DNA from 4 places in the Tatumella sp. UCD-D_suzukii genome. Region 3 is predicted to be linked to each of the others. Evidence: predicted binding sites of a transcription regulator. Region 3 holds the regulator's gene; each other region holds the start of a gene.

Region 1 (7,679 bases), on a different contig from region 3:
AGGCTGGGGGAGGTCTTTGGGTATCTCTGTGAATATCCTGCACGGTATTCAGTATTTTGAGATCTGTACCGAAAAATCAGTTCAGGAATTGATGTCATTTGGTAAATAGTCTTCACTGCCACGTAATCTGCGAATGGCAAAGGTATTCCCGGTAACGGCAAAACCCGCCGGGTTGCAGGCTGCCTGTAAAGCAAAGAGTCCCCCTGAGGAGAATTTGTTGCCCGGAGAACATCATGCGAATGTGAGTGGCGGTGAAAAAACTGTTTTAAGCAATAGCCCTACCGAAAACCCGCTGACTGATTTCGTCACGACCCGGAACGTCAGAACGGTATTTGATATACCTCTTTAGCCTGGTCAGGCGGTACAGCAGACAGAGTGACTGTACCTTCTGATCTCTGATTTATGCGGGCATGGATGTCTGAAAGAGGCCGTTTTCCCCGAATCAGAATCCTTTATTTTTAATGTTCCATCTTTTTCCTGAATTATGTTCTCAGACACCCGATACCCGTGATGGTTACAGGTCAGTCAAACCTGTGCAAATTTGCCTGATTCATACAGCCTGATGCTTTATCTTTTATGATATTTACTGCTGTCTCTCATGCGTGCTGAATCTTCCGCTTATCAATTGCCAGAGGTTCTGTGGGTAGAAACCTGTGGATTTTAACCACTGCTGACGGCTCTGAACCCCGTAAGGTATCGGGTAGCCGTCAGCTCAATCACCGCGATTTCCGATAGATTGAACACATGTCAACCCATGCCATTGTCCCTCCGGCCCGGATCTTTTTTCACCGGTCAGAACTGATAAGAAAGGCTGACCGACGCGATCCGCGGGGCACCATACACATAATTGTTCAGGTAACTGTAATAGGTCCGGTTAAACAGGTTGTTGATATTTGCCTGTACCGAGACCTGATGTGTTAACTGATAGCGGGCAAACAGACTCGCCAGCGGATAACTGCTCTGATACACCCGTACGGTCTCACCGTCCGCACCGGTCACATCGTCAAAGATGCGGTTTTGCCAGTTAACGCCTCCGCCGAGGGTTAAATCAGGTAACGCCGGCACCTGGTAGCGGGCAAAGAGTTTCAGGGACGTCTGTGGTTGCTCCGGGTTAAAACGCCCTTCAGCATCGCGTGCCACATAACGGGTCGCGCCAAACGTCATTTCCAGATTATCCGTGACCGCACCGTTAAGCTCAAACTCAACCCCTTTGCTGACGGCGCCTTTAACCGCGGTGTAAGCCTGTTCGGTGCTGTTATTGACGTAGACCCCGTTCTCTTCCTGACCGACATTGTTCTGTTCTATGCGGAATACCGCGAAGGTCGCCGTCAGCCGGCCATTCAGCCAGTCAGATTTCAGACCCGTTTCATAACTTTTGCCGGTCACCGGAGCCAGTGTCTGACCGGACCCCGTCCGGTAAGTCTGTGGCAGGAAGATGGAGGTATAACTGGCGTAAGCCGACAGCGCATCGTTGATGTCATAGACCAGGCCGGCATACGGGGTAATATTATTTTTCGCCATATTCCCGCTGGTTCCGTCGGTGCTCCACTGGGTATAACGCGCACCCGCGATCAGTGTCAACGGGTCAGCCAGTGAGAATCGTGCCGCCGTATAGGCCGATTTCTGCCGGACAATATCATTAGCATTCACATACCAGCTTTGCCATTCAGGCTCGCCAATATTCCCGCTCCAGTGATTATCAAACACCCCCATATCGGCAGCTGAGATATCATAGTTATCCGCATCCGTAATGCCGTCCTGACTGTAAGTGGCATTATGCTGACGGCTATAGCTGATCCCTGCCATTAACTGATGCTCACGCCCCAGCAGACTGAACGGTCCACTGGCATAGGTATCGACCGAGTCCAGGGAACGGTGTCCGCGATCCTTACTACCAAAACCGGTCGCACCTTCCCCTGTATCCTCATCCGGGTAGGTCATCACATCCAGCAGTTTGTCATTAAAGGTACTGATCGCATGTGTGCCGTTGATACGGTATATCCAGCCGTTATCAAAATGATGCACCAGATTGGCTAACAGCTTGTGCGAGTTGGTGTTATAACGCGTCCAGTCAGCGGCAGAGTTGAGACTGCGGCGATAATGCGTTAAGTCACCGTTGCTGTAGAAATCCGGCAAGCCCCCCCAGGTCGGGTTACCGGTTTCGGTATCATTATAATCATAGCCCAGCGAGAGCGTTGTCCGTTCACTGAGGTCAGCCTCTGCCACGCCGTAAAAGAACTTACTGGTTTTATGATAGCGGTCGAGCCAGCTGTCCTGATCCTGATAGCCCGTCACCACCCTGCCACGCAGTGAGCCGGACGCATTCAGAGGCCCGGAAAGATCCGCCACATAACGCTGATTATTCCGGGTGCCATAACTGGCGGTCAGATTTCCGGTGAAGGTTTTGCTGTCGGCTTGTTTACGGACCATATTGACCGAGGCGGCGGGATTTCCGGCTCCGGTCATCAGGCCCGTGGCCCCCCGTACTACCTCGATTCTGTCGTAAATCGCCGTGTCTGAAGCGGCATCACCAAAGTTCCAGTCATCATTCACCGAGGTGGGGATATCATCGAAGGTAAAACTGCTGATTTTAAAGCCTCGCGAGTAATAATCTGAACGTTCACTGTCCACCAGATCCGCCGAAACACCGGTGGTGTTGGCCAGAACCTGGCCGATGGATTGCAGATCCTGATCCTTCATTCTTGCCTGAGTGATCACGCTGAGTGACTGGGGGACATCCCGCGGTGTCATCAGCATCTTTGTGCCGGCACGGGTGGTCTGTACCGTATAATCAGTTTTCTTCGCACTACCGGCGGCCGCGGGATTTCCGGTGACCACCAGGTCGGACGTATTGCCTTCCGTGGCCGGTGTGGCAGGGCTTTCTGCAGCCTGCACAGTCAGTGATGTAAGGCAACACTGAACAGCAATGGCCAGTAATGAGACACGAAACGTACGACGGTGAAGCGGCAGAATGCTGTCTCCTGCCACTGTATGATGATTGCAAGACATGTTATCCCCTGACAAAGATGAATGACGGACGTTGTTATAATGCTGACCCGGTGGCAGAAGCCCCTCATCTGCCACCGGACAAAGAATGATAAGGATAATGATAATTATTTCTTTTCAGGAAATATTAAAAAGTTGTATTTCTAAATATAACAATTTGTGTGCGAGTAATAAAAACCGCAGGCATTTTTATCTATCCTTTTGATCAAGAAGCATTCTTTAAACTTAGGCCCGGTAAAACGCTGAGCCGGTAGTGATTATTCCTCACTCCTGTTTCCCGCCGTCTCCAGAAGCAGAGTAAGATTTACTTCCCAATAGTTAATGCGTATGCTTCTCATTCTTTTTACTAATTCGATAATAAAAGTCAGCGCTAAGCGCTGCCTATCCCCCTTCCGGAGCTAAGAATGAGACCATTATTCAGCGCGCGTAACGCTGCACTGGCTGTTGCTATTGCCACGACCTTCGGCCTGACTGCCTGCCAGGCCCCCGCCGGTAAAGTACAAGCACCGGCCGTGAGCGCCACGGAAAAAGCGCCGGTCGATCAGTCACTGACTCAGCGTGAATTAGGCGACGGGCTGTATGAAATGGCCTATTCGCAGGACGCGGGTGTTCTGTATGTCGCCAGTGCGCAAAGCTTTAAAAATGTGAACGGTGGCGTGCTGTACCGCCTTGATCCCCGCACGCTGAACGTGATCGGCGAAACTCACACCGATCTGAAAAACTTCGGCATGGCGACCGATGCGCAAGGCAAGGTGTTTTACACCACAAATACGCTGGATGGCGGAGTCTCAAAAGTCGATGCACAGACCGGTAAGGTGCTGCAGCGCCTGATGTTCGGGGGTAAAGATAAAGACGGTGATGCCGTGGGCGCACGTGAAATCTTATGGCACGGCAATGAGTTATACGTAGGGGCGGTAGCCGATCCGGGCTTTATCTCCGTCGTGGATACCGGGACCTTCCGCCTGAAGACCCGAATCAAAAATGCCGGTAAATGGGTCACCGGGATCATTTATTCACCGCTGACGGACAAAATCTATGCCGCCAATGGTGGCGGTGAAATCCTGGTCATTAATCCTCACAGCCATAAAATCGAAAAACGCCTGACGGCGGGAGATGGCAAAGCGTATTTGTTCCTGAATATGGCTGAAGATCCTGCCACAGGACGCCTGTTTGTCACCGATGATTCAAAACAAAAAACGACTCTGGTCTTTGATGAACATACCGGTAAGGTGATTAAACGTCTGCCGGGAGATGCCCTGGGTATCAAATTCAATGCAAAACGCAACGAGGTCTATATCAGCCAGCGTGAATCGAAGAAAGTGCTGGTACTGGACGGCACCACGTATGCCGTAAAACATCACTGGTCGTTTAGCAGTCACCCGAACAGTCTGCTGGTTTCTCCGGACGGTAATACCCTGTATGTCACCGTGAAGCAGGACTTCAATAAAGATATGTCGACCAAAGGCCCTGACAGCGTTGTACGCATATCCCTGAACTGAGTCCGTCAGTCCACGGGAATGTAAGATAATCCGCCTTTCCGGCAGGCCGGCCTGGTCTGCCGTTATTATCCGATACCTCTGCACCTTAACAGGCTTTTCTGTCCCCGAAGAGAGGCCGGCATACCCTTTAAAATCATAAGGGTAATCGCCTGAAAAAACAGAAAAAATGTGACCTATAGCACCAATAGAGCGTGCCATCTGGAATATTTGGTCATCTTTGCTTATAAATCACTTAAGAAAAGAGTAATGACAACCCGGGGAAAAATACCCCTCCGGACTGAGGCAGTACGCCAGCCCGGCTAACAGAAGGTACGCTTTATGCCATTTTCAACCATTAATCCTTACACCGGTGAAACAGTCAAAACATTTGCGGACGCAACCGACAGCGACATCGCTGCCGCAATCACCCGCGCCGATGAAACCTTTAAACAATGGCGTGAACTCTCCATCACAGAACGCGTGCCCGTCTTACAGAAAGCCGCAGATATCCTGCGAGAGAAGAAAACGACATTCGCCAAAATCATCACTTTGGAAATGGGTAAAATTCTTGCTGAAGCTGAAGCCGAAGTGGAATTATCTGCTGCTATTTTCGAATATTACGTTAAAAATGCCGGCAAGCTGTTGGCGGATGAGCCGCTGCCGGTCGCTGACCCGGCGGAAGGTAAAGCCGTACTGGTTCACCAGCCTCTGGGGGTGATCCTGGCCATCGAACCCTGGAACTTCCCGTTCTATCAGATTGCCCGAATTCTGGCGCCACAGCTGGCCGCCGGTAATACATTGCTGCTGAAACATGCCTCCAACGTACCTCAGTGTGCCGAAGCCTTTCAGCAACTGATGCTGGATGCCGGGTTGCCTGCCGGCGGATTCACCAATCTGTTCCTGCCCCACAATAAAATTGAGGATGTGCTGAAGGATCCGCGCGTGCACGGCGTGGCCCTGACCGGGTCAGAAAAGGCCGGGGCCAGCGTGGCGCAGACAGCGGCAAAATATCTGAAAAAATCCACCCTGGAGCTGGGCGGTACGGATGCCTTTGTGGTACTGGCCGATGCGGAACTGGATAAGACCGTCAAATGGGCAGTGTTCGGACGTCACTGGAATGCCGGTCAGGTGTGTGTGTCATCCAAACGGATGATCATCAACGAAAAAATTTATGACACCTTCCTGGAAAAATACACAGCCGGTGTCGCTGCACTGAAAGCCGGTGACCCGATGGACAGCAGCACGCAACTGGCCCCTCTTTCATCGCAGCGGGCTGCGGATGGCGTGCGGAAACAGATTGAAAATGCCGTGAAACACGGCGCGACCGCCACTGAAGTCGGTGAGAAAGTACCGCAGCAAGGCGCTTTTGTTCAGCCGACAATACTGACCAACGTGACACCGGATAACCCCGCCTGGTATGAAGAGTTCTTTGGCCCGGTATCAATGATTATTAAAGCTAAAGACGACGAAGATGCTGTGCGTATTGCCAACGACTCGCACTTCGGACTGGGAGGCTCAATATTTACGGCCGATACCCGCTACGGATATGCACTGGCTAAAAAAATCACTACCGGAATGGTCTTTATCAACCACCCGACCATGGTTAAAGCCGATCTGCCGTTCGGCGGCGTGAAACGCTCAGGGTATGGCCGTGAATTACTCGGCCTGGGACTAAAAGAGTTTGTTAACCATAAACTGATCGATGTGGTGGATATTGATGCACCGTTCTGACCGGCGGGTACGCTGACAGGTAAACTTCCGACTCCCGGCCAGACCGGGAGTTTTCATATTTAGCGGCATATTTTTTCTCCGAACTGTTTCTTTTTTCGCAGGTTTGTCTCTTTTATCGTCAAACAGAGACCCCGGACGAAAAACATCTTTGACAACCCTGCACTGCCTCGTTATTATTCGCCCCGTCTTCACGACGATTCCTCTGTAGTTCAGTCGGTAGAACGGCGGACTGTTAATCCGTATGTCACTGGTTCGAGTCCAGTCAGAGGAGCCATATTTAAGAAACCCGCTTAAGGAAACTTAAGCGGGTTTTTTGCTTTTTATCCGTTGGTTATCCCTTTCTTCAGGTTCACCCTCGTTCAGTAAAAACGGTAATCCTCCCGAAAAACCGGTGTGTTCATAAGTAGAATTCTCTACTAACCTGAATTCAGAGGGATCTCTATGAAGCGATCACGTTTTACTGACAGCCAGATCATCGCCATTCTTAAGCAAGCGGAAGCGGGTACTCCGGTACCTAAATTATGTCGCATGCATGGCAAGAGTAATGCCAGTTTCCATAAATGCCATAGGAATGAAGAACTCAAGCAGCATAGTGGGTTATCTGTGCTTCTTATAAGGGACAGATAAAAGGCCAACTAATTTTTTATGGTTTCGTGCTTAGCTTTTGAAACCTGATTTACCATTTTTCTGACGCCATTGTTGAATCTTTTCTGCTATGGCTTCCGGTGTAGTCTGATCCCCCGGCTCAGAATAATAAATTAAATCTGATCCTGCTGGATGCTCTGCCAGTTTAATGAAACGCTCTGAAAGCTCATCCTGATGAGCTTCTGAACCCTCATCACTAATGATTTCTGCAATCAATGCAATGAACTCGCCTCTTGAGTAATCGCTTAAAGTATTCAAACTATATACCTCTATGAATATCAATATGCCGCCGGGGTGTTGTAACTACCATAGTTGTCAACGTTATAGACCTCACCACCCTGGCCTAACTCTTAAAGCCCGATTTACCATTCGCCTGACGCCATTCTTTAACTTCCTGAACAATACCTTCAGGGCTATCATCTTTCCCATCCTCCGGGTAGAAGATAAGGTCGGAGCCTGATGGATGTTCAGCAAGTCGCCTAAACTCCCTGACCCGGCGATTATCGTCCTCTTCTGTAAGGCCTTCAGCATTAAAAATTTTACGAACTAAATCTAAAAACTCGCTTTCTGTATAATCAGATAATAATTTTTTATCGCCCATATTATTTATTCTGCCTCGTTGAGTGAATACCGATATGCCGCTTAAGTGAAAACTACCAACGAAGATCTGAAGTTGGGAGGAAAGTCACGGCTTCGGCTTTATCTTGCATGTCGTAACGAATTTGCATTGTTATTGGGATATGAAAATCCTCAATAGCAAACCTATCAACCCATCCCATAGTTATTTTCATTACGGTTTTCGGGGGAACAGAATTATCT
Region 2 (7,679 bases), on a different contig from region 3:
TGTGCCAGCAAGCGCCCTTCCCATGCGGTCAACGCTTTTCCCTGTAACCGGCACTCGCCACTGTCCGGAGAGAGATAACCACTCAGCACCCGCAGTAATGTGGATTTTCCGGCACCGTTCGGGCCTATCAGTGCGACCATTTCTCCCGGCGATAACTGCAACGATACCCCTGACAACAACGTCTTTGGCCCGCGTTTCAGAATGAGGTTATCCGCCTCAAGGTTAAGAACCATCACTCCCCCGTTGACGACGAATAATCAGCCAGAAAAACCACGGTGCGCCAATCAGGCTGGTGAGCAATCCGACCGGCATTTCGGCCGGGGCCACTATCGTACGGGCCAGCGTGTCGGCCAGCAGCAGTAAAATAGCGCCACATAGCGCCGATGCCGGCAGGACAGTGCGGTGATCACTGCCGAAACACATTCGCATCACATGGGGGATCACCAGCCCGATAAAGCCAATGACCCCGCTGACAGACACGGCAGTCCCCACCAGTAAGGCATTCAGCACCAGTAACTGTCGCTGCGTACGGCGGACATTGACCCCCATATAATGGGCATCTTCCTCACCCAGTTGCAGTAAGTTGAGTCGCTGTGAAAAGAATACTGTCCCGAAGGTGGCGGGCAGAATGAGTAAACCACACACGAGGATCACCGGCCACTGTGCCTGAGAAAGTGTCCCCATGCCCCATAACGATAGCTGACGTAACTGCTGATCATTACTTACCCATGACAGTACACCGACGATTGCCCCGCACACTGCATTGATGGCCACACCAAACAATAATAAACGGGACAGATGTCCGCCGGTAAACCGGCTAAGCTGAAAGATCAGCACGGTGACCAGCAGGCTGCCGATAAACGCCGCCATCATCGGTAACCACAGGGCCAGGGCCGAAGGCAGGGAAAACGGAATAATCAGGGCGATAGCCACGGCAAGGCCCGCCCCGCTGCTGATCCCCAGTAATCCCGGGTCGGCCAGCGGGTTACGAAATAATCCCTGCATCACGGTACCGGAGACGGCCAGAGCCAGCCCGACCAGCGCCGCCAGCAACACCCGGGGCAAGCGGATATTCAGCCATATCTTCCGGGTCAGGCTATCAGGATCCGCATGCCAGACGGTGGACAGAGAAAGAGGTAAAGCCCCGGACAGGCTGGAAATCAGTAAGGCTGCCAGCAGGATCCCCCCCATCACCGGCAGCCAGACGAAAGTACGGCGGTTACTCCGCATGGATCTTTTCTGCCGCCTGACGCAGCTGCAGGATAGCTCCCGGCGTCTCCGGACCAAAGCCCAGCAGCGCCACCTGGTCAATAATGATCACCCGGTGATCCCGGCCGGCCGGGGTCATAGACAGTCCAGGTAACTGCCACAATTTGTCTGTTCCCCCCAGGGCAGCCACACCGCGACGGTCGATGAGAATGACCTGCGGAGCCGCGGCAATAACGCCCTCCGCCGACAGGCTCTGGTAGTGAGGGACATTCCCCATCACGTTACTCAGCCCGGCGCTGCGCATCGCCACATCTGCCGCCGTCTCTTTACCCGCCACCAGGGTGGTCATACCGCTGTTGGCCATAATATACAACGCTTTGATCGACAAAGGCCGGGTCGGCAATGCCTGTATCTGTTCACGGACCTGACGTAACAGAGGTTTTGCGGCCTCTTCTTTATGCAGGGCGTTGGCAACCGTCGTAATTTTTTGCAGAATGGCCGGCAGGCTGTTCTCGCCGGTAACATGCACCACGTTCACCCCGACCTGCGATAGCTGTTCCAGAACCTGTGAGGGTTTCGCCTGGTTATTGGCAAGTACCACCGCCGGTTTCAACGCCAGAATACCTTCGGTATTCAGCTGGCGCATATAGCCGACATCGGGAAGTTTTTCGGCCTGTGCCGGATGGATACTGGTACTGTCACGGCCCACCAGCTGGTCACCGGCGCCCAGTGCATAGACGATTTCGGTGACATCTCCGCCAATGGAAACCACCCGCGGGCTGGCAAAAACAGGTAATGCCAGCAAACAAAGCATCAGGCCAAAAAATCTCATGCCATTATACCCCTGTGAGTGATTCGATTTGCTGACGCCAGAGATCCTGCTCCGGCTGCCCTTCACTGCGCTGTCCGTAGAGCTGCGCGATTTGCGTGCCATCCGCGGCAAATAACTCCAGGCTGGTGACGTGTCCGTCCACCGTGGGTTTACGGGTGATCCAGCTTTCAGCTATCTGCTTATCCTGTAAATGCAGGGTAAAGCGGGGATTAAAGATATTCAGCCAGCCCTTCATCGGTTCAAGTTTTTCCACCTGACCGGTAAAAATCTGTGTGCAGCCCCGGTTACCGACAAAGATCATAATCTCATTACCTGCCTCCTTAGAAAGCGTCAGGATCTGTGCCAGTGCCCCGGAATTTACCCGCCAGGCCAGATCATCACTGACCGCCGCAAAGGCCTGTTGCCGGCTGATATTATGACGGCTGAGCAGACGGAAAAACTGATGTACATCGGTCATTTCCCGCCATTCCTGCTCTATCAGTGACGCATCAATCTGTTCTGCATACGCAGGGGCAGGTGCCTGGTTCAGAGAGATCACCGCAGGTCCAGGCTGACGGAAATCAGTGATCAGTTGCTGCCAGGCCGCCTGATCGGTATTCCCGGTGGCATAGATTTTGATCACGGCATCGCCCTGACTATCAAAGATCTGAATACTGTGGCGTTCGCCGCGGGTGCTCTGCTCCTGCAGGCTGAAAACACTGTGCCATTTTGCCAGGAAAAAACGCAGGTCCAGGTGCCGCGGGTTTAATACCAGCCCGGCATGCGGACCAAGATGCAGGTTATCAAAGGTGCCAATCTGTTCGTGTACTGCATATTCGTTGCGGGTAATACTTTTAATTTCACCCACACTTTTCAGCGCATTCAGTAACGCCGGGAAGTCTGCCCGCAGAGGTTGCGCTTCGTCTGCCCTTGCCTGCGTCAGCTCAGCTTCACTGATCCCCATCATTTTCGCCAGATCCCGGGCATAACATCCCGGATGTTCGGTTTTTAACTGCAGATAATGCTGATAAAGGGTTGTCATAACTTCTCCTGCTCTCTGTTCCCTGAGTGCCCTGCCGCCATGGCAGGGCGGATAATGGATCATCAGAAATCAACGTTCAGACCTAACTGATACGTCCGGCCCGGCATCACGGCTAATGCAATATCATTGTTGTTCTGCGCGGTCGATGTTTTCAGATCACGACTGCTGAGGTAATCGATATATTTACGATTAGTAATGTTATAGATCCCGCCGCTCAGTTTGACATTTTTTGTGATACGCCAGTAAGCGGTCGCATCCATCAGGCCATAACCCGGAATACGCAAATACGGGCTTTCTGTACTGGTCACCGGACCGGTCGTGACGGTATTACGCGTGGTCTCGCTGGCTTGTTTCCCTTTCACAAACGTCGCCGTTACTGCACTGCCCCAGACGCCTGACGGTGCATCCCATGCCACACCGACCACTGCCTTCATTGGCGCTACGCTATCCAGATCGGTGTAGCTATCACCGCTGAGTGAAGACTTAGACTCACCTTTGGTATAACCCAGCGCCAGGGTTGTGCTCAGGCCTTCAGCAGACTCCAGCCAATGACCGATATGGAATTTCGCACTGATATCTCCGCCATAGATAAAGGCTTTATCGCGGTTTTCAGCCTGATAAATCGTATAAATATTCGATGGTACCTGGGTAAACGCCTCCGGGGAGCCGCTGCGGGTATAACGTGTGTACGCAATGAAGTTATCGTACTGGTTGTAGAAGACCGAGCCGCTCAGGGTCACCCCCGGGTTCAGTTGCCCGGTCAGGCCCCACTCAAAGTTATTACTGGTTTCTGTTTTCAGTGACGGGTTACCGATCAGTGCATATTGCTGGGTTCCTGCATAGCTTGAACCCAGGTTCCATGAACCGTACAACTGGCTGGCATCCGGGAATTCGGCCCCGCGTTTATACTGAACATAAGTCAGCAGCGTCGGAGTTAACGAATATTGCAGCGTCAGGGACGGTAAGACCTCGGTATCGCTGGTGCCTGAACCGTATAAGGTCTCCAGATCCTCAGTGGTCAGCACTGAACTCCCCGCGGCGAGAGAAGAGAGATTCTGTGGTTTGGTTTTCTGATAGGCGACACGAACACCCGGTGTGATCGCGAAATTATGGCCCTGCAGATCAAAGTTAATTTTATCCTGCAGGAAAGCACCGAGGGTCGTGCTCCGGCTGTCAGCCTGCGGCTGCATGACTGAGAAGTACACCAGCGGAGCCGGTGACTGAGCGAACGGACGCGCCGTATTTTCCAGACCGGCGTTCACTCCCCCGCTCAGCTCATGGCGACCCAGGGTTTTACGCAGTTCGCTGGAGAACCCCAGAGAGTTCGTATTGTAGTCCGAGTAGGTACGGCCTATCACCCCGGTATCATAAGGTGCCAGCGTATTGTCATGCGCCTGGGTTTTTTGCCAGTTAACCCGGGTGGTCAGGGAATCTATCCAGTCATTATACGGGGTATATTCATCCTGCAGATTGACACCTAACCGACGGGTTTCCCCGGACTGATGACTGGTACCGATCACTTCCGCGCCGGAGGAATCCCAGGTGTCATAATGCGTATGGGTGGTTTTATCATAGTAACTGAACGTTCCGGTCAGCTTATGCTGATCATTCGGTTGCCAGATGCCGGTGGTCAGGAAGGCGTCGGAATGCCAGTTCTCCGGATACGCAGAAACGGTACCGCTGTTATTACGGGTTTGCTGGCCGTCACGACGACTATAGACAAAAATCCCGCGCAGTTCTTCATCACCGGCTGCCGCAGTGATCCCGTTGTGCCAGCCCCGATCTGAAGAATCGTAATCTGACTGGTAACCGAAATAGGCCGGCTTTTCCGGGTTCAGATAATCGTCCGGGGATTTAGTCCGGAAGGAAACCATGCCGCCGATAGAGGTATTCGGCTGTGATACCGCTGTCGCTCCTGCATCAATATTCATTACACCAAACAGGTACGGGTCAATATAATCGCGACCGATACCGAAAGTATTCACGCCGGTACGTCCGACATAGCCACGCCCGGTAGCCGACGGGAGTTCCACCCCATCCACATCAATGCCGACACGGTTACTTTCCAGACCGCGGATGTTGTAGCCGGTGTAGCCGCCGCGGTCAAAACCACTTTTTCCGTTACCGGAGCCGCCACTGGCTCCGGTAGCACTGACCAGCGTCTGATAGCGCATCAGCGTACCAAAGTCCGTTGCTCCCTGTTTTTGCATCTGATCAGCCGTTATCGTTTTCTGATTATCTGCACGCAACGGCAACGGGGTAGCCGTGACGGTCAGTTGCTGTTCAGAACTCCCGGCCTCGCCGGCAGTATTCGCTGTGGTTGCGGCAAAAGTACAGGCCGAATGAACGGACAATGCCACCGCGGTGAATTTGAACAATGCGGGTTTCAATTTACCCTGAGTCAGAAATTTATACATAATTATCAGTATCCAGACACGCCAAAAATGTCGTTTGCCGGCAAGTGAATGCAAACGAATGACTTTCCTCTCAATGGAATAAACTGTGCAAATATCAGCCACTTATTCTTGGATGAGAATCTACATCAATATGATAATAATTATCAACTGCATTTACACTTTTTAAACACTAAGTCTGTCAGGAAAGAGTAAAGATGCCGGATGCTGCTGCGGGACAGTACGGGAGAGAGTGTTATGGATCGTGCGGGAGATAGTTCAATGAACAGTGCGGAGGATAGGTGAAACCTTCAGGGGTCAGCGTCGGACAGGAAACGGTGCACCCTAAGGGTTTGTATGCGATCTTCACCGCATAAAGCCGGTCGTCTGAATAACGAAGAACCGGAACCGGGGTGCTCTGTAAAAAACAGGATGAACCGTCAGGCTCCGGGCCTGCCGGACCATCAACAAAACAAAATAATAACGAGTAATTTACATTATTACAGGGAGAGGGTTAAACCGCGGTATATTTTGCATACGCGGTTTAACCCTACAGAAAACAATATTGATCAATTATTGATAAGCTTCCGCGAATATGCCGTCGGAAAATATTTTCCATACGACATCTCTGATTATTATCAGCGCTTACAATATTGATGGAAAGTTCAGTGGAAAAATCGTTATTAAGACTATTCCTATAATGCAGCCATTATTCGTTGTTCCTGATCCGCCATCGGAGCACATATAATTTTCTCCAGACTCTCTATCGTTTTAAAGGTGCATGAGCAGGTAATATCCTGACATTGATAGTATGCTTCCTTGGTCGTATCACTTAAGTAACGGCTTGTACGTGTGTGAGCCGGCTTGTTACAGATCGGGCAACGCATCATAAGTACCACCTATTTTTACTGAATAATTTTAAAACATGTAGAGGTATAAATGATCAATCACTACATTAATGGCTGATAATAGATTAAAGATTCTATCTGCTTTTTATCTGGCTGTAGATACTTATTTATATACCCGGCCAGCGCCATCATTCTCTGGTCTGTCACTCACTACACAACAACACAGCCCTTTTTTTAATTATGTCTGTTGTGTGGTGCATTACAAAATTAAATCCGTTTTAATTATTTTCGGGTGCATGATTTTATTAAACCTCATTCAATTACGGAGGTTTAATATGAAAAATTTAATAGATAAAGTGAAAACTACTGCATGGAGCCGTGCTGACGCCCTTAAAGTTCGTTCTGATGATCCCACCACCACACAGCCGTTGGTCGGTATTGATTTTCCGGTCATGAGCGATGAAGTATTTATCTGGGACACCATGCCGCTGAAAAAATATGACGGTAATATCGTTTCCGTGAATGGCTGGTCTGTCATTTTTACGCTGACGGCAGAACGCCAGCCTGAGGTCTATACCGATGCCGATGGCAACTACGATATCGACAGTGACTGGGTCAATCGCCACAGCCGCGCACGCATTTGCTTCTGGTATTCCAAAGACAGCAAAAACTGGATTTACGGTGGCCGTGTCATGCCGGACGGCGTTTCACCGACCACCCGGGAATGGGCCGGTACACCTGTCCTGCTCAACGAGCAGGGTGACATTGAACTCTATTATACCTGTGTCACCCCCGGCGCGACGATTGTTAAAGTTAAGGGTAAGATCGCTGCCGATGGCAACGGAGTAACGCTTTCCGGGTTCAGAGAGGTGATTGAACTCTTTTCTGCCGATGGTTTTATTTATCAGACAGAAGAGCAAAATGAATACTGGGGCTTTCGCGACCCGAGCCCGTTTATCGACCCTAAAGATGGCAATCTTTATATGGTCTTCGAAGGGAATGTGGCCGGCGACCGCGGGACCCACGTCATCACCAGCGAAGATATGGGTGAGGTGCCTCCGGGGTATGAGAATGTCGGCGGAGCCCGTTATCAGACCGGCTGTATCGGCTTTGCGGTAGCGAAAGATGCCGAAGGGAACGACTGGCAGTTACTGCCACCATTAATCACTGCCGTCGGCGTCAATGACCAGACCGAACGTCCTCACTTTGTCTTCAAAGACGGTAAGTATTACCTGTTTACTATCAGCCATAAGTTTACCTATGGCGACGGAGTCACGGGTCCTGACGGGGTTTATGGTTTTGTCAGTGATTCATTATTTGGCCCTTATGAACCCTTAAATGGTTCCGGCTTAGTTCTGGGGAATCCATCGTCACAG
Region 3 (7,679 bases):
AGAAAATCTTTACCTTTTCACCGGATAATCTGCCCATGAACGCAGAAACATCGACCGACCGTGACGGAAAAGTCTTTTCAGCCACAGGTCAGGGCAGGTGGCCGGGGGCTGCGGGGATGTCGGCCCAGGTATGGAGCGAAATCGTCAGAACCGACGAGCAAATGGAATACCGGCTATACCCGAGGTTGCTGGCCGTTGCAGAAAGAGCCTGGCACAAAGCTGACTGGGAACTGCCGTATCAGCCAGGGAAGACCTTTGAAAAAGGTAAAACCAGGCATGTTAATCAGCAACAACTGCAGGCAGACTGGAACCGCTTTGCGACACTTCTGGGGAGGTCTGTTTTACCGACGCTGGATACTGCAGGTATCAGCTACCGGATCCCGGTACCAGGGGCGCGTATCCGTAACGGGGTGCTGGAAGCAAATACCTCTCTGCCGGGCGTCAGAATTGAATATTCCACCGATGAGGGGCAACACTGGATGGATTATCAGGAGCAGCAACCGCCGGCAGTCACCGGTAAAATTCTGGTGAGGTCCCGCAGCTCTGACGGACTCCGTAGCGGAAGAGTGGTCAGTCTTCAGGCTGACTGATGACGGGCTGTCGCCACGTCCGCCTTTCAACGGAAGTGGCGACAGGAACCGGATTATTTCTTCAGTTTACTGAGGGGACTCATCGATACAGGATCCTGCAGTGAAACAGGATCCTGTTCCGGTAGCGGGGCTTCACCCGGAGTGTAAGGGCGCAGCCTGCGGATCCGCGGACGAAGGATCACACCCGGCATGGCGCGTAACTTACGGCGTAACTGATTTTTAGCCGGACGTTCGTGATAAAGCTTCAGAACAATGACCGAGAATGCCAGTAATGCGGTTAAGCCGTTGGCTGTCATCACGGGGACATCGCTGACGCGGAAGCCGTACCAGGTCCAGCAGGAAACGCCGAAAAACAGTGCAGACCACATCCCCAGCGATAGAGCTTTGGTATCCCGGTTACGGATAATATGCAGTACCTGCAGAAAAAACGAACCGGTGGTTACCCAGGCCGCGACGGTTCCCAGAGCGACAGGCCAGGGAGAAAGGAAATAGGTCGCCAGTAACGCCAGCATCGCGGTAACCACTACAATATAAACACTTTTCATGGCTTATCATCCCCCATTATCTTCAACTGTTGCTGCATATCGTCGATCGTACGGGTCAGGTCTGCGATGAATTTCGGCTCTCCGGCCAGAGACCCTAACAGCTTTTTCTGGCCCGCAAAGGCCGTAACCGGATCAACACTGGCAAAAATTGCTTTGAAATCGACACTACTACACGCTCTGTCCTGATAGTCAAAAGGCAGGGAGTGGTTCGCGACCTTCTGCATAAACAGGAAATATAACGCGACCAGACGTAGCGTTGCCTGCGGTGTTTTCCCCTGCTGATAGCGGGCTTTCAGGGTCGGAACAATAAACTCATGCAGTTTGGCAATACTGTCAGAAGATACCCTCTGACAGGTATCACGTACCCGTTCGTTACCGAAACGTTGCAGCACAGTCTGACAATAGCGGGTTAAATCAATCGGTGAGTCGCCCAGTGCCGGGATGACATCCTGACTGACATACTCAGTGATCCACTGACGAACTTCGGGTAACAGGCTCTGGTCAATATAGTCCTTACCGAGCAATCCTCCGGCCCAGGCAATACCGCTATGGCTTGCGTTCAGTACGCGGATTTTAGCTTCTTCGTAAGGGATAACATCATCTGCAAATTCCACACCTGCCTTTTCCAGCGCCGGACGTCCGGCAATGAAATCATCGCGCATCACCCATTGTGTGAATGACTCACAGCTGACAGGGGCATTGTCATCGTTGATCCCCTGTGCGCGCAGGCGTTGCAACAGTCCGTCATCTGAGGCGGGTGTGATACGGTCGACCATACCGTCCGGGGTACTGATATTCTGTTCAAGCCACCGGGCTAATGCGTCATCCTGACGGGCAGCAACAAATTCTGTTAACCCGCGACGGAAACTTTCTCCGTTACTGCGCAGGTTATCGCAACTGAGCAGCGTAACCGGACCTGCGTTATTCTCCCGCCGGGCAGTCAGGATCTTATAGAGAGCACCATACAGGGTAACCGTGTCTGCGGTACCGGCAAGATCACTTTGTATAGGTGCTGCATTCAGATCCAGATGGCCGTCATCAGTCAGAAAATAGCCACCTTCGGTGACGGTAAAAGAGATTATTCTGGTTTCAGGGCGGGAACCTTCACTGACGACTGCCTGTATTTGCGGGTCCCAGAGGATGACATTACGAATTGCTGAGAGCGTGTGGTAGGCAATATTGCCTTCAGGAGAGATAACTTCGAGTGTGTAACGCCCTTGCTGTCGGGCCAGATGTTTGAGTGTCTGCTGTGTGCTGCTGTTACGAATATTTGCCAGTGAAATAGACCAGAGGGTATCACCGCTTTCATGTAACTCATTCAGATACCAGCACTGATGAGCCCGATGAAAAGCACCTGCACCCAGATGCAGCCAGACCGATTGTTCAGTTCTTTTTGTAGTCAAATGCATTCCTTAATCTGTAACAGATAGTCATAATGTTACTGGTAACCTTAACATGAATATTCGGCAGATTAAAATTACAACAGCAGGGGAAATGACGTTAAGGGCAGGGAATGAGACAGCGGGGTGGTGTTTTTATATTTAAAATCAATTAATTACAATTATAAGAAATTGCTATCGTTATCTGATGACAATAAAAAACCGCGACAATGCCGCGGTTTTGAGCGGATGACCGGGAAGTCACCGGCGAAAGACACTCGCTTTTCCAGCCGGTTACAGGCTGCTATCAACATGACGAAAATGCTTATTTATCGTTATGTAAGGTGTCGTCTTCGCGGCAATCACCCGTAGTACAGTGACCATACAGGTAGAGACTGTGGTTGGTCAGCTTAATGCCAAAACGTTTAGCAATTTCACGCTGACGCTGTTCAATTGACTCATCGCTGAACTCAATAACCTTGCCACAATCCAGGCAAATCAGATGGTCATGGTGCTGCTGTTGGGTCAATTCAAAGACTGATTTACCGCCTTCGAAGTTATGACGCGTTACGATACCCGCATCATCAAACTGGTTCAGTACGCGATACACCGTGGCCAGACCAATTTCTTCGCCCATATCAATCAGGCGTTTGTACAAATCTTCCGCACTAACGTGATGGCATTCAGGTTCCTGAAGAACTTCCAGAATTTTCAGTCTCGGAAGCGTGACCTTCAGACCGGCCTTTTTCAGTGCGGAGTTATTGTCAGTCATGCAGTTATTGTCCTGTTACTTTTGAAAATGACTTTGGCAAAGCGCCATGAAGTTCGGTAATGACCTTATTTTTTTTGATTCATTATAGAACCGAAGTATCGAAATTGAAACTACAGGCCCGGGCCGGTTTTCCCTGAGGAAAGGTCGCGGAACACCGTGAAATGCAGGCCTGTCAGGGATAGTGACAATCTGATACAAAAAAGATATTCCCGGAAATCGCACGAAAGGAAAAATACAAGCGTCGACATCGGGAAATAGCTCAGAGCCCGCTGGTCATTTTAGCCGGCTCTGCAGATGCTGAAGTGAACACTACCACAACTGATACAAAAAACCCTACTAAGCGTTGAGGATTTCTTTCAGTTGCAGTTCATCGGAAATTTGCGCGACCCATTGGCTGACACGTTCGTTGGTCAGTTCAGGCTGGCGGTCTTCATCAATGGCCAGGCCCAGGAAGTGTTTATCATCGGCCAGCCCTTTGGAGGCTTCAAAATGATAACCCTCTGTCGGCCAGTGACCAACGATGACTGCACCTTTTGGCTCGATGATGTCCCGCAGTGTGCCTAATGCATCACAGAAGTATTCCGCATAGTCTTCCTGATCACCGCAGCCGAACAGGGCAACCAGTTTGCCGTTAAAGTCAATGTCTTCCAGAGTCGGGAAAAAATCGTCCCAGTCACACTGCGCTTCACCGTAGTACCAGGTCGGGATCCCCAGCAATAGAATATCGAAAGCGTCCAAATCTTCTTTGGTACTTTTAGCGATGTCGTGCACTTCAGCAACGTCTTTACCCAAGTGTTTTTGGATCATTTTTGCGATGTTTTCAGTGTTACCGGTATCGCTGCCAAAAAAGATGCCTACGATTGCCATGTGGGGTTAACCTCTTGAATCTTAAAATCAGATGAATGTAATTTCCGTACAGATGCGCGAATAATAGCAGACCTGAGATGTGGGCGGTACTTGTAAACGAGTCAGATTTATCCCTGAGTGCGCAACACAGATTTAACGCTTTTTCAGCTGCGCCAGGATGATTTGTTCGATGAGTTCGCTGCGACTCAACTGTTGTTCTGCCGCCAGTGAGTTCAGTGCATCGACCACATCACTGTTCATTTTAAGCTCTACCCGCTGTAATCCGCGCACTCTGTCCCGTTTTAGCTGGTTGCGTTTATTTATGCGTAACTGTTCGTCACGGGAAAGCAGACTGGTTTTAGGACGACCGGGTCTGCGTTCATTCGCGAATAAATCGAGCGTAGTACGATCCGTATTTTCTTTTGCCATGATTTTTGAAACTGAACACCTGCGATGTATCAGATACACGCAGCATAGTGATGAATGAATACGGTTATCATGCTAAAAGCACACGATAAAATTTTAGCGCGCAATCATACTCCAGTGAGATGACAGACGCCAATGTTAAAACGCGGCCAGCCCCTGATTTCAGGTGACGGACATAAAACGTCGCACAGCACTGATGACGGCATCAGGCTTTTCTGCATGCACCCAGTGACCCGCACCGGCAATAATATGGGCTTTTGCTGCCGGGAATTGAGCCAGAAGGGGCTCCCGATAGTGATTATCCAGATAAGAGGATAAGGCACCCCGAATAAAGAGGGCAGGGCCAGGCCAGGCAGGACACTCTTCCCAGCCGGAAATGGTCGTGTAATTATCCCAAAGTGCAGGAACATTGAATAACCACTCTCCCTGACGGAATGACTTCAGCAGGAAATTAATGACCATGTCATCCTGCAGCAAAGGACGCATTAGTTGCGCTGCAGCTTCCCGTTGGGTGATACCCGCTTCGCTGACGGCCTGCAGTGCTGCAAAAATAGCATCATGCCGACGGGTCTGATAATTGACGGGGGCGATATCAATAATTACCAGTCGCTTGACCCGTTCCGGTGCCAGGGCTGTCATCGCCATGGCTATTTTCCCGCCCATGGAATGGCCTATCACATTCACCTGATCCAGGTGATGGTTATCCAGCGTCTGCAGCATATCCTGCGCCATGACCGCATAGTCCATCCCGGCGGCTCGCGGAGAACGGCCATGGTTACGGACGTCCACCTGTAATACTGTCCTGTGCGGATGCAGGCTGCGGGCCAGCACACCAAGGTTATCCATACTGCCAAAAAGGCCATGGATCAGCAGAACAGGGGATGATTCTTCATCAATTTGTGCAGATTGCAGACGACTGTTTAAAATCATGGCAAAGTTCTTACGGTTGGACCCCGGGCTTGGGGTATCATGGTTTACTATTCAGGAAATCCGGCAGGTGATTTTAAGGCATATTCTGACTTTTACGTGAACGGTAATTCAGTTCTACCTGCTTGTCTCTGTTTAAATTTACAATCAACTGGTAATTTACCGGGGCAGAATATCAGATTATTTCCGGTATACTGCCATTATTCGGAATTTTACATTAGCCATAACAGTACGGAAAAAGATGAAAACGATTGAAGTAGACGATGAGCTTTATCGCTATATTGCCAGCCATACACGTCATATCGGCGAAAGTGCCTCCGATATTTTGCGCAGAATGCTTAAAGTTTCTGAGCAGGCAATCACTGATACCTCCGATAAAAAGGCTGACAGTAAGGAAACTTCGCTACTGGTCAGTGCGCGTGCTGAAACGCGCCCGCAGGATCGTGTTCGTACCGTGCGTGAGTTGTTATTGTCCGATGAATATGCGGAACAAAAGCGCGCCGTTAACCGCTTTATGATGGTGCTGTCGACGCTTTATAGTCTGGATCCCGGGGAGTTCCGTCAGGCAACAACGACGATGCAGGGACGTACACGCGTCTATTTCGCCGGTGATGAGCAGACGCTGTTACAAAGCGGCACCCATACTAAACCGAAACATATTCCGGGAACACCTTACTGGGTGATCACCAATACCAATACCGGCCGCAAATGCAGCATGATCGAACACATTATGCAGTCGATGAAGTTTCCTCAGGAACTTGCTGACAAAGTTTGCGGGACTATTTAATCCGAACTTAGCGTTAGGGAGAAACGGCAATGGCCAGTCACCCACGGGCAGGGCAACCTGCTCAACAGAGCGATCTTATTAATGTCGCGCAACTGACATCACAGTATTACGTGCTGAAACCGGATCTGTCTGACAGTGACCATGCAGTGAAATTCGGCACTTCCGGTCACCGTGGCAGTTCCGCGCGTCAGAGTTTCAATGAGACGCATATTCTGGCGATTGCCCAGGCGATTGCGGAAGAACGCAGCAAAAACGGTATCACCGGGCCTTGCTATGTCGGGAAAGATACCCATGCGTTGTCTGAACCGGCGATGATCTCCGTACTGGAAGTCCTGGTCGCTAACGGGGTGGAAGTGATTGTCCAGCAGGACAATGGCTATACGCCGACCCCGGCTATCTCTAACGCAATCCTGCAACATAATAAACGTGGTTCAGCGCTGGCCGACGGGATTGTCATTACACCGTCGCATAACCCGCCGGAAGACGGAGGGATTAAATATAATCCACCGAATGGCGGCCCGGCAGATACCAATGTAACTAAAGTGGTTGAAGCCCGTGCGAATCAGTTAATCCGGGACTCTCTGAAAGACGTAAAACGCCTGACTCTGGCGGAAGCCAACACCCGCGGACTTATTCGTGAAGAGGATCTGATCCAGCCTTATGTGGAAGGGCTGGCGGATGTTATTGATTTTGATGCTATAAAAAAAGCGAATCTTACGCTGGGCGTTGACCCGTTAGGTGGCTCCGGGATTGCCTACTGGCAACGTATCGCTGAACATTATCAGTTGAATATTACGCTGGTAAATGATGCTGTCGACCAGACATTCCGCTTTATGCATCTGGACAAAGACGGAGCGGTCCGTATGGACTGTTCGTCTGAATGTGCAATGGCGGGCCTGCTGGCTCTGCGCGAGAAATTTGACCTGGCGTTTGCTAACGACCCGGATTATGACCGTCACGGCATCGTTACCCCGTCCGGGCTGATGAATCCGAACCACTATCTTGCGGTAGCGATCCACTATCTTTTCCGCCATCGTCCGCAATGGTCTGCTGATGTCGCCGTCGGTAAGACGCTGGTTTCCAGTGCCATGATCGATCGGGTGGTAGAGGATATCGGTCGTCAGCTGATTGAGGTTCCGGTGGGCTTTAAATGGTTTGTTGATGGTCTGTTTGATGGCAGCCTGGGTTTTGGCGGCGAAGAGAGTGCCGGGGCTTCCTTCCTGCGCTTTGACGGTACGCCGTGGTCGACAGATAAAGACGGCATCATTATGTGCCTGTTGGCGGCAGAAATTACTGCAGTGACCGGACTGAATCCACAGCAGCATTATGATGCACTGGCGGATAAATTCGGTTCTCCGAGCTACAACCGTATTCAGGCACCGGCAACCACGGCCCAGAAAGCGGTGC
Region 4 (7,679 bases), on a different contig from region 3:
CGGTCATGGTACAGCAATTGGCGCTGGCCCCGGGGGAACGCCGGGAAGTGCTGGTCGATCTTTCGCAAGGCAATGATGTTTCAATCACTGCCGGTACCGCGGCGACCTTTGTTGAACGTATCAAGGGTATCTTCCAGCCATCCTCTATTCTGACCTCGACGCTGGTGCTGACATTGCGTCCGACCGGTTTATTGCCTCTGGTGACTAATGATTTGCCGACACAACTGAACGGTCCGGCTCAGCAGAGTAGCGTCACCGGCAGCCGCCAGATCCGTCTGGATGATTCTCCGCCCGGCATCAATGGTAGTGCCTGGGATATGATGCGTATTGATACGGTGGTGACTCAGGGAACGACTGAACGCTGGACGGTGCAGGCTAATCATCCGCAACCTTTCCATATTCAGGGCGCGGTATTTCTTATCAGCAGTATTAACGGTGCGCCGCCGATGGCAGAAGATCGGGGCTGGAAAGATACGGTCTGGGTGGACGGTACCGTGGAATTACTGGTCACTTTCCCGCACAGTTCCTCTGAGCATTTTCCGTTTGTTTATTACAGCCAGAATCTTGAACTGGCTGACCGCGGCGTGGCCGGTCAGCTTATGGTTCAGCAGGCGATTAACTGATCCTGATGCTTCCTGAAATGACCGGCGGGATAGCCGCCGGTCAGCGTATTACACTTTATTAAAACTCTCGGGTTCCGGACCCAGGCGTTTTCCTGCATCCAGCGCAGCCAGCTCGCTCAGCTCACTTTTATCCAGACTGAAATCGAAGACGTCAAAGTTCTCATCGATCCGTTTCGGGGTCACTGATTTGGGGATCACGACCAGCCCGCTATCAATATGCCAGCGGATAACAATCTGTGCTGGCGATTTTCCGTATTTTTGAGCCAGGCGAAGGATCAGCGGTTGGTCAAAGACACCTTCACCGCCTTGTGCCAGCGGGCTCCATGATTCTGTGCGAATATGATGCAAATCATTCCAGGCATGCAACGGACGTTGCTGGAACAGGGGATGCAGCTCAATCTGATTAATCGCCGGGGTCACACCGGTTTCGCGGATAAGCTGTTCCAGGTGGGCCTGCTGAAAATTACAGACACCGATACTGCGCGTCAGCCCTTGCTTCTGTAACTCAATCAGTTGTTTCCAGGCATCAACAAAATTGTCATTCTGCGGACAGGGCCAGTGGATAAGGTAGAGATCCACATAAGAAAGTTGCAGCTTTTGCAGGCTGGTTTCCAGTGCCTCGCGGGCCTGTAACTGATCTGAATTCCAGAGTTTGGTGGTAATAAACAGATCTTCCCGGGGCAGGTCACTCTGCTGCAGAGCCTGACCGACACCTTCTTCGTTCTGATAGACGGATGCGGTATCGATAGAGCGGTATCCTGTCTTCAGGGCATGGATAACGGCATGGCGCGTCTGTTCAATGCTGGCTTGCCAGACGCCTAATCCCAGTTGAGGCATAAGACAATCGTCATTGAGTCTGACAAAGGGTTGTCCGGACATACTGTTCTCCTCCGTGGTATTTGGGTATTGCATGATTACGGTGGCACGGGGTTGAGTGTAGCTTGTTATTGCCGTCTTTACCGGGCAGGGCGGTCACTCTCAGATAATACCGGGTATGATGTTGCGGGCCGGAGGAAAAGGGGGCCTGCCTGTACCGAACAGGCCCTCAATCAACAGCGATACCGGGAAGTTATCCGGCGTTGTGATAGCGTTTTTTCAGGATAAGGATCAGTGACCCGAGAAGGCCACTGACCAGTAGCAGTAGCGGGATTAACATCAGGACGGTCATCACCTGGTCTTCATGTCGCCGGATCAGCGGCACATGACTGATCCCGTAGCCGAGAGTCACCAGGATCACCACCCACAGCAGGCCACTCAGCCAGTTAAACACCTGAAATCGGGTATTGCTCAGTCCCGAAATGCCCGCCATGGTCGGCAGCAGGGTGCGGACAAAGGCCAGAAAACGGCCAATCAGCAGTGCCGCAAGGCCATGCTGCTGAAACATCTCCCCGGCCCGCTGATGATAACGGGGCGGCAGATGTTTCAGCCAGCCCTGCACCAGCGGGGAATTCCCGAGCCATCGCCCCTGAAGATACCCCATCCAGCATCCCAGGCTGGCTGCTGTGGTGAGGAGCACCAGCGCAGGAATAAAGTGCATCACGCCTCTGGCAATCAGAGCGCCGGCCAGTAACAGTAAGCTGTCACCTGGCAGGAAGGCTGCAGGCAATAAGCCGTTTTCCAGAAACAGCAGGGTAAACATTACCGCATAGACAATCCATACACTCTGAGGATCCGCAAGAACGGCAAAATCCTGATGCCAGAGAGCCAGGACTACCTCATTTAAAGCACTCATCAGTCGTCTCGTTATAAAATCATTACCGCAGAGCCGCCGCAATAACTGCCCGTCAGGGCGGTTAAAGCCGCATCACCCTCTCATTTGTTTGCAGGCCAGTGCATTATCCCCGATGACGTGCCAGACGTTCAAAACCCGCCGCCAGGTCGGCAATCAGGTCATCGACATTCTCCAGCCCGATATGCAGACGTACCAGAGTGCCGGGCAACAGTGCTTCTCCCTGAGGACGGATGGCTGCAATTTCTTTCGGCTGGTTAGTGAGGATCAGCGATTCAAATCCGCCCCATGAATAGGCCATGCTGAAGTGGCTGAAATTATCCAGGAAATCGGCCAGCGCTTCTTGAGAGAGTTGTTCCCGTAATACAAATGAGAACAGACCGCTGCTGCCGGTGAAATCGCGTTTCCAGAAGCGGTGGCCCGGTGACTGCGCCAGCGCCGGATGATTGACACGCCAGACTTCTTCACGTTCTGCCAGCCATTCGGCGACTTTCAGACTACTTTCTTCATGCTGTCGCAGACGGACGGACAGGGTACGCAGGCCCCGTGAGGTCATATAGGCCGTATCTGCATCCACCATCTGCCCCATCAGATAAGAATTTTCACGCAGGGTCGGGTAACAGCGCTCATTTGCTACCGCTGTACCGATCATCCCGTCGGAGTGACCTATCAGGTATTTAGTGCCTGCCTGGATTGAGATATCAATTCCGAAATCCAGTGCATTAAACAGTACACCGGCCGCCCAGGTATTATCCATCATAATAATGGCGTCCGGAGCTTTCCTGCGGACTGCGGCCACAATGGCCGGAATATCCTGCACTTCCATAGTGATGGAGGCCGGAGATTCAAGGAAAACGATACGGGTGTTCGGCTGGACCCATTGCTCAATTTCACTGCCGGAGGTATGAGGAAAGTAGGTGGTGGCGACGTTAAGCTTACGCAGGATAGTGTTACAGAAGTCGCGGGTGGGTTCATACACGGAACCGCACATCAGAACGTGGTCGCCGCTTTCAGCGAACGCCAGAATGGCGTTGGTCACGGCGGCAGCGCCACAAGGATAAAGGGCACACCCTGCACCATTTTCCAGCTCACACATCGCTTCCTGAAGTGCAAAGTGAGTCAGGGTGCCGCGACGCCCGTAAAAAAGCTCACCTTGTGTGCGGCCCGCCGTCGCTCGTTTTTTTTCGGCAACAGTCTCAAAAACCAGCGATGATGCCCGCTGAATGACGCTGTTTACCGCGCCTGCGGTATAGCGTTTGCCTCTGCCTGCGCTGATCAGTGTCGTTTCCAGCTTTTTATCTGAAGTGTTATTAGTCATTTTTCTCTGCTCTGCCAGTATAACCCTGAGTGACACGTTAACATGAAAAGGTGCCCGGGCCAGTGATCACGAGAAAAATTCACCTGATCGTTTCCTGTCACAGAATAAGGGGTTCTGATGACAGCATAATGACGGCGGCAGAGGCCTCCCGTGGGGGGGCAGGCACTTCAGGATGTAAATACTAATGATAACCACTATCAATTAAGCTGTGATTTGGTATGATCGGTGATATTGCAGGTTGTTAAACGGTTATATGGAGTCGCACACGTGGTAGCCAATGATCTTATGCAGACGGATCTTTCCGTTTGGGGCATGTATCAGCATGCCGATATTGTTGTAAAAATTGTCATGATTGGTCTGTTACTCGCATCAGTGGTGACCTGGGCGATATTCTTCGGTAAGTTTACTGAACTGAGTGCAGCCAAACGCCGGCTCAGAGCAGAACAAAAGGCGCTAAAAGAGGTACGGACTCTGCAACAGGCCGTGGATGTCTCTGCGACGTTCCCGGCCAGTAGTCATAGCCGGGCACTGATTGCGGAAGCGCTGGACGAACGGGATCTCTCTGCCGGAAGTCATGAACCGGAAGGGATTAAAGAACGCACCGGTTTCCGGCTGGAACGTAAGGTCGCCTCAGTTGGCCGTTTTGCCTCACGCGGTAACGGTTTTCTGGCCACTATCGGCTCTGTTGCTCCGTTTATCGGGCTGTTCGGTACGGTCTGGGGCATAATGAACAGCTTTATCGGGATAGCTAAAACGCAGACCACCAACCTGGCGGTGGTCGCACCGGGCATTGCAGAAGCTCTTCTGGCAACGGCTATCGGCCTGGTGGCGGCGATCCCGGCAGTCGTTATCTATAACTTTTTCGCCCGGATGATTGCCGGTTATAAAGCGTCTCTGAGTGATACCGCGGCGCAGGTACTGCTGCTGCAGAGCCGTGACCTCGATCTGAATCAGGGTGCGGTGAACAGTACTCCGGCGCGTACCTCTGCCCAACAACTGCGGGTGAGTTAATCGTTATGGCAATGCGTCTGAATGAAGATGTGGAAAACGATGGCGAAATGAGTGAGATCAACGTGACGCCCTTTATCGACGTCATGCTGGTATTACTGATTATTTTTATGGTAGCGGCCCCGTTATCGACGGTAGATGTTAAGGTCAATCTCCCGGCCTCTACCAGTAAGCCTGCACCACGCCCTGAAAAGCCGGTCTATCTGAGTATCAAAGCAGATAAATCGCTGTATGTCGGCAATGAGCCGGTCTCTGCCGGACAACTGATGGCGTCCATTGATGCACTGACCAGTGGTAACAAAGATACCACCATCTTTTTCCAGGCAGACAAAGATGTGGATTACGCGACCCTGATGAGCGTTATGGATGAATTGCGCGCGGGCGGGTATCTGAAAGTCGGGCTGATGGGGCTGGAATCCGCGGCCCATTGATTGCCGGTTATGTGTCCAGTGAGTGAAGGGCTTCTCTGAAAAGGGAGGCCTTTTTTATACAGTCAGTTCTTATTGTTATTGGTGGTAAATTGTTACATGCGACCGCCATTGCAGGCACATTCCTTCCGATAAGTTTACCTGACGTTTGCCACCTGCTGATCAGCACACTGTGTATCGGTGACCTGGTCAGACGTTATCCGTTGAAACAGAAATCGGTGACACTGAACGTGTGTGAATAAGTGTTCTTTGACGCTGTCTGCTGTGATCTGTCAGCGCAGGAGGCTATGGAATAAATGTTCCCGTCACCCCCGTTTTATACTCCCTGCATTGTATGCGGATATTTTTGGCGTCCGGAATCAATTAAGATTTGTTAATGCCAGATTGTATGACGTACTATGATTAATTAGCAGACTTTTTTTACAGGGCGTCAGCGTGCAACAGTTCTTGCCGTACTTGTCTGCGCTGGCGCAGTGCCGGATTGATTCAATCACTTAATAAGTCATGACATTCTCTTTCGCAACGATGATTTTCATTGTGCCAGGGAGTTGTTCTGTTTTTCACTGCTATTTTTAGTCAATACCTTCGTTTATCAACCTGTGACAAAAGGAATCATTATGCTCGATGTATCCTGGGATAAGTGGCTGGTCCTTATATCCCTGCTCATCGCCTTTATCGCCTCTTTTACTGCATTGGATACAGCAGGGCGTGTCGCCAGTTCGCAGGGATGGAAAGCCAGGTTCTGGCTGGCGGGTGGCGGAACAGCTATGGGTATTGGTGTCTGGTCGATGCACTTTATCGGCATGCTCGCCATGAAATTTCCGATGCCAATGCATTACAGTATCGGTTATACCGGAGTTTCTTTGCTGCTGGTGATTGTGGCATCAATCGTCGCTCTGCAACAGGTGGTCAGCCAGCAACATCTGGGCTGGGAACGATTCACCCGTGGTGCATTATTGTTAGGCAGCGGGATTGTGGGGATGCATTATCTTGGAATGTATGCCTTGCTGATTGACCCGGGGATCGTCTGGGATCGGGGTATGGTGATCCTGTCCATCGTCATTGCCTATGTTGCGTCCGGCGTTGCCCTCTGGCTGGCTTTTGAATTGCGCAAAGGGGAAAGCGGGATTGTACTGCGTCGTCTGCAGGCATCTCTGGTGATGGGATTCGCGATTGCCGGTATGCACTACGTGGGGATGGATGCAGCAAGTTTTAAGTCCGGGTCCCATATGTACGGGCACGGTATCAATTCGCCAGCGCTGGCTATTTGGGTGTTTTTGTTTACCCTCAGTATCCTTGGCTGCAGTCTGCTGGTATCGATGATTGATTCGCAGATAAAAACGACACGACTGGCAAAGAAATTACATCAGGCCAACCGTGAGTTACATAAGCTGGCGATGCATGACCCCTTGACCTTATTGCCCAACCGCGCTTATCTGGAAGAACAACTGGACCACTACATTCAGGGTGCATCCTCAGGGTCGGCGTTTGCCCTGATGTTCCTCGACCTGGATGGCTTTAAGATGATCAATGATGCTTACGGGCATCATATCGGTGACCGGTTACTGATTATGGTGACCGAGCGGTTAAAGAATATTCTTGATTCTGACCATGTGCTGGCGCGTGTCGGGGGGGATGAGTTTGTGTTACTCACACCGTCTACCTCGGCAGAAATGGCAGAACGAATCGCTGCCGGAATGGTGAAGGCTATCGAAAAGCCGTTTCATATTTCGGACTATGAGCTGATGGTGTCAATCAGTATCGGGATTGCCCTCTATCCGCCACACGGGTCCGAAGGCCGGGATATGATGTTCAATGCTGATGTCGCCATGTACCACACCAAGAATAATGGCCGTAATGGTTTCAGCGTCTACCGTCCGGACATGAACCCGATGGGTAAAAGTCAGGTCCAGTTGAAAAATGAACTGTGGCGGGCGTTGTACCATAATGAGTTACGTCTGTTCTATCAGCCGAAGAACGATGCCGGAAGTGGTCAGATTATCGGTTACGAAGCACTGGTACGCTGGCAGCATCCTGTGCGTGGTTTATTATCTCCGGATAAATTCCTGCCGGTGGCAGAAAAAAGCGGCATGATCATTCAGGTGGGCGAATGGGTGCTGAATGAAGCCTGTCGTCAGCTGGCTATCTGGCACGCTCAGGGCAATACAGAATTATCCGTATCCGTGAATCTGTCAGCACTGCAGTTTGAACAGGAAATGCTGGCCCAGGTGGTACTGAATGCATTAACTACCAATAATGTACCGCCGGAAAAAATGATTCTGGAGATCACCGAAACCACGGCCATGCGTTCGCCTAAGGAAACTATCCGGATACTGAACATTCTGAAAGAACACGGTATTCAGGTTTCTATCGATGATTTCGGCACCGGCTATTCCAGTCTGCTGTACCTGCAAAGTATCCCGGCCAGCGAACTGAAGATTGACCGTGCGTTTGTGCGTGAAATTAATAATAACCATACCGATACCCGGTTATTAGCTATGATCATTGAACTGGCGAAGAATATGAATCTGAATATTGTCGCTGAAGGCGTCGAGACCGAGGAGCAGCAGCGT

What was found. Region 3 encodes Fur, which represses iron uptake genes when iron is present. Its sites were predicted from a motif close to ATAATAATGAGAACNACTATCAA; they were not measured.
Region 1: fhuE (ferric-rhodotorulic acid/ferric-coprogen receptor FhuE) is a predicted target of Fur. The motif match lies at 3,095-3,117, and genes of this name have one in related genera.
Region 2: CG67_RS16220 (TonB-dependent receptor domain-containing protein) is a predicted target of Fur. The motif match lies at 5,604-5,626, and genes of this name have one in related genera.
Region 4: exbB (tol-pal system-associated acyl-CoA thioesterase) is a predicted target of Fur. The motif match lies at 3,849-3,871, and genes of this name have one in related genera.

The regions. Positions count from the first base shown of each region.
Region 1 is NZ_JFJX01000004.1:24,279-31,957, forward strand. Features, by position in the region: gene fhuE (ferric-rhodotorulic acid/ferric-coprogen receptor FhuE) at 793-3,009, opposite strand; gene CG67_RS02175 (YncE family protein) at 3,411-4,505, shown strand; gene CG67_RS02180 (NAD-dependent succinate-semialdehyde dehydrogenase) at 4,824-6,215, shown strand; tRNA gene CG67_RS02185 (tRNA-Asn) at 6,414-6,489, shown strand; partial or broken gene CG67_RS17800 (transposase) at 6,657-6,776, shown strand; gene CG67_RS02190 (bacteriocin immunity protein) at 6,873-7,118, opposite strand; gene CG67_RS02195 (bacteriocin immunity protein) at 7,204-7,461, opposite strand; gene CG67_RS02200 (DUF6392 family protein) at 7,514-7,679, opposite strand, start outside.
Region 2 is NZ_JFJX01000067.1:245,222-252,900, reverse strand. Features, by position in the region: gene CG67_RS16240 (heme ABC transporter ATP-binding protein) at 1-233, opposite strand, end outside; gene CG67_RS16235 (iron ABC transporter permease) at 223-1,230, opposite strand; gene CG67_RS16230 (hemin ABC transporter substrate-binding protein) at 1,220-2,041, opposite strand; gene CG67_RS16225 (hemin-degrading factor) at 2,046-3,062, opposite strand; gene CG67_RS16220 (TonB-dependent receptor domain-containing protein) at 3,125-5,479, opposite strand; gene CG67_RS17710 (ogr/Delta-like zinc finger family protein) at 6,151-6,345, opposite strand; gene CG67_RS16210 (glycoside hydrolase family 68 protein) at 6,639-7,679, shown strand, end outside.
Region 3 is NZ_JFJX01000029.1:604-8,282, reverse strand. Features, by position in the region: partial or broken gene CG67_RS06400 (family 20 glycosylhydrolase) at 1-590, shown strand, start outside; gene CG67_RS06395 (SemiSWEET family sugar transporter) at 644-1,135, opposite strand; gene dalD (D-arabinitol 4-dehydrogenase) at 1,132-2,538, opposite strand; gene fur (ferric iron uptake transcriptional regulator) at 2,840-3,286, opposite strand; gene fldA (flavodoxin FldA) at 3,623-4,153, opposite strand; gene ybfE (LexA regulated protein) at 4,286-4,561, opposite strand; gene ybfF (esterase) at 4,721-5,488, opposite strand; gene seqA (replication initiation negative regulator SeqA) at 5,727-6,272, shown strand; gene pgm (phosphoglucomutase (alpha-D-glucose-1,6-bisphosphate-dependent)) at 6,302-7,679, shown strand, end outside.
Region 4 is NZ_JFJX01000054.1:35,580-43,258, forward strand. Features, by position in the region: gene ftsP (cell division protein FtsP) at 1-623, shown strand, start outside; gene dkgA (2,5-didehydrogluconate reductase DkgA) at 672-1,502, opposite strand; gene CG67_RS12140 (DedA family protein) at 1,693-2,355, opposite strand; gene metC (cystathionine beta-lyase) at 2,459-3,670, opposite strand; gene exbB (tol-pal system-associated acyl-CoA thioesterase) at 3,956-4,681, shown strand; gene exbD (TonB system transport protein ExbD) at 4,687-5,109, shown strand; gene CG67_RS12160 (bifunctional diguanylate cyclase/phosphodiesterase) at 5,724-7,679, shown strand, end outside.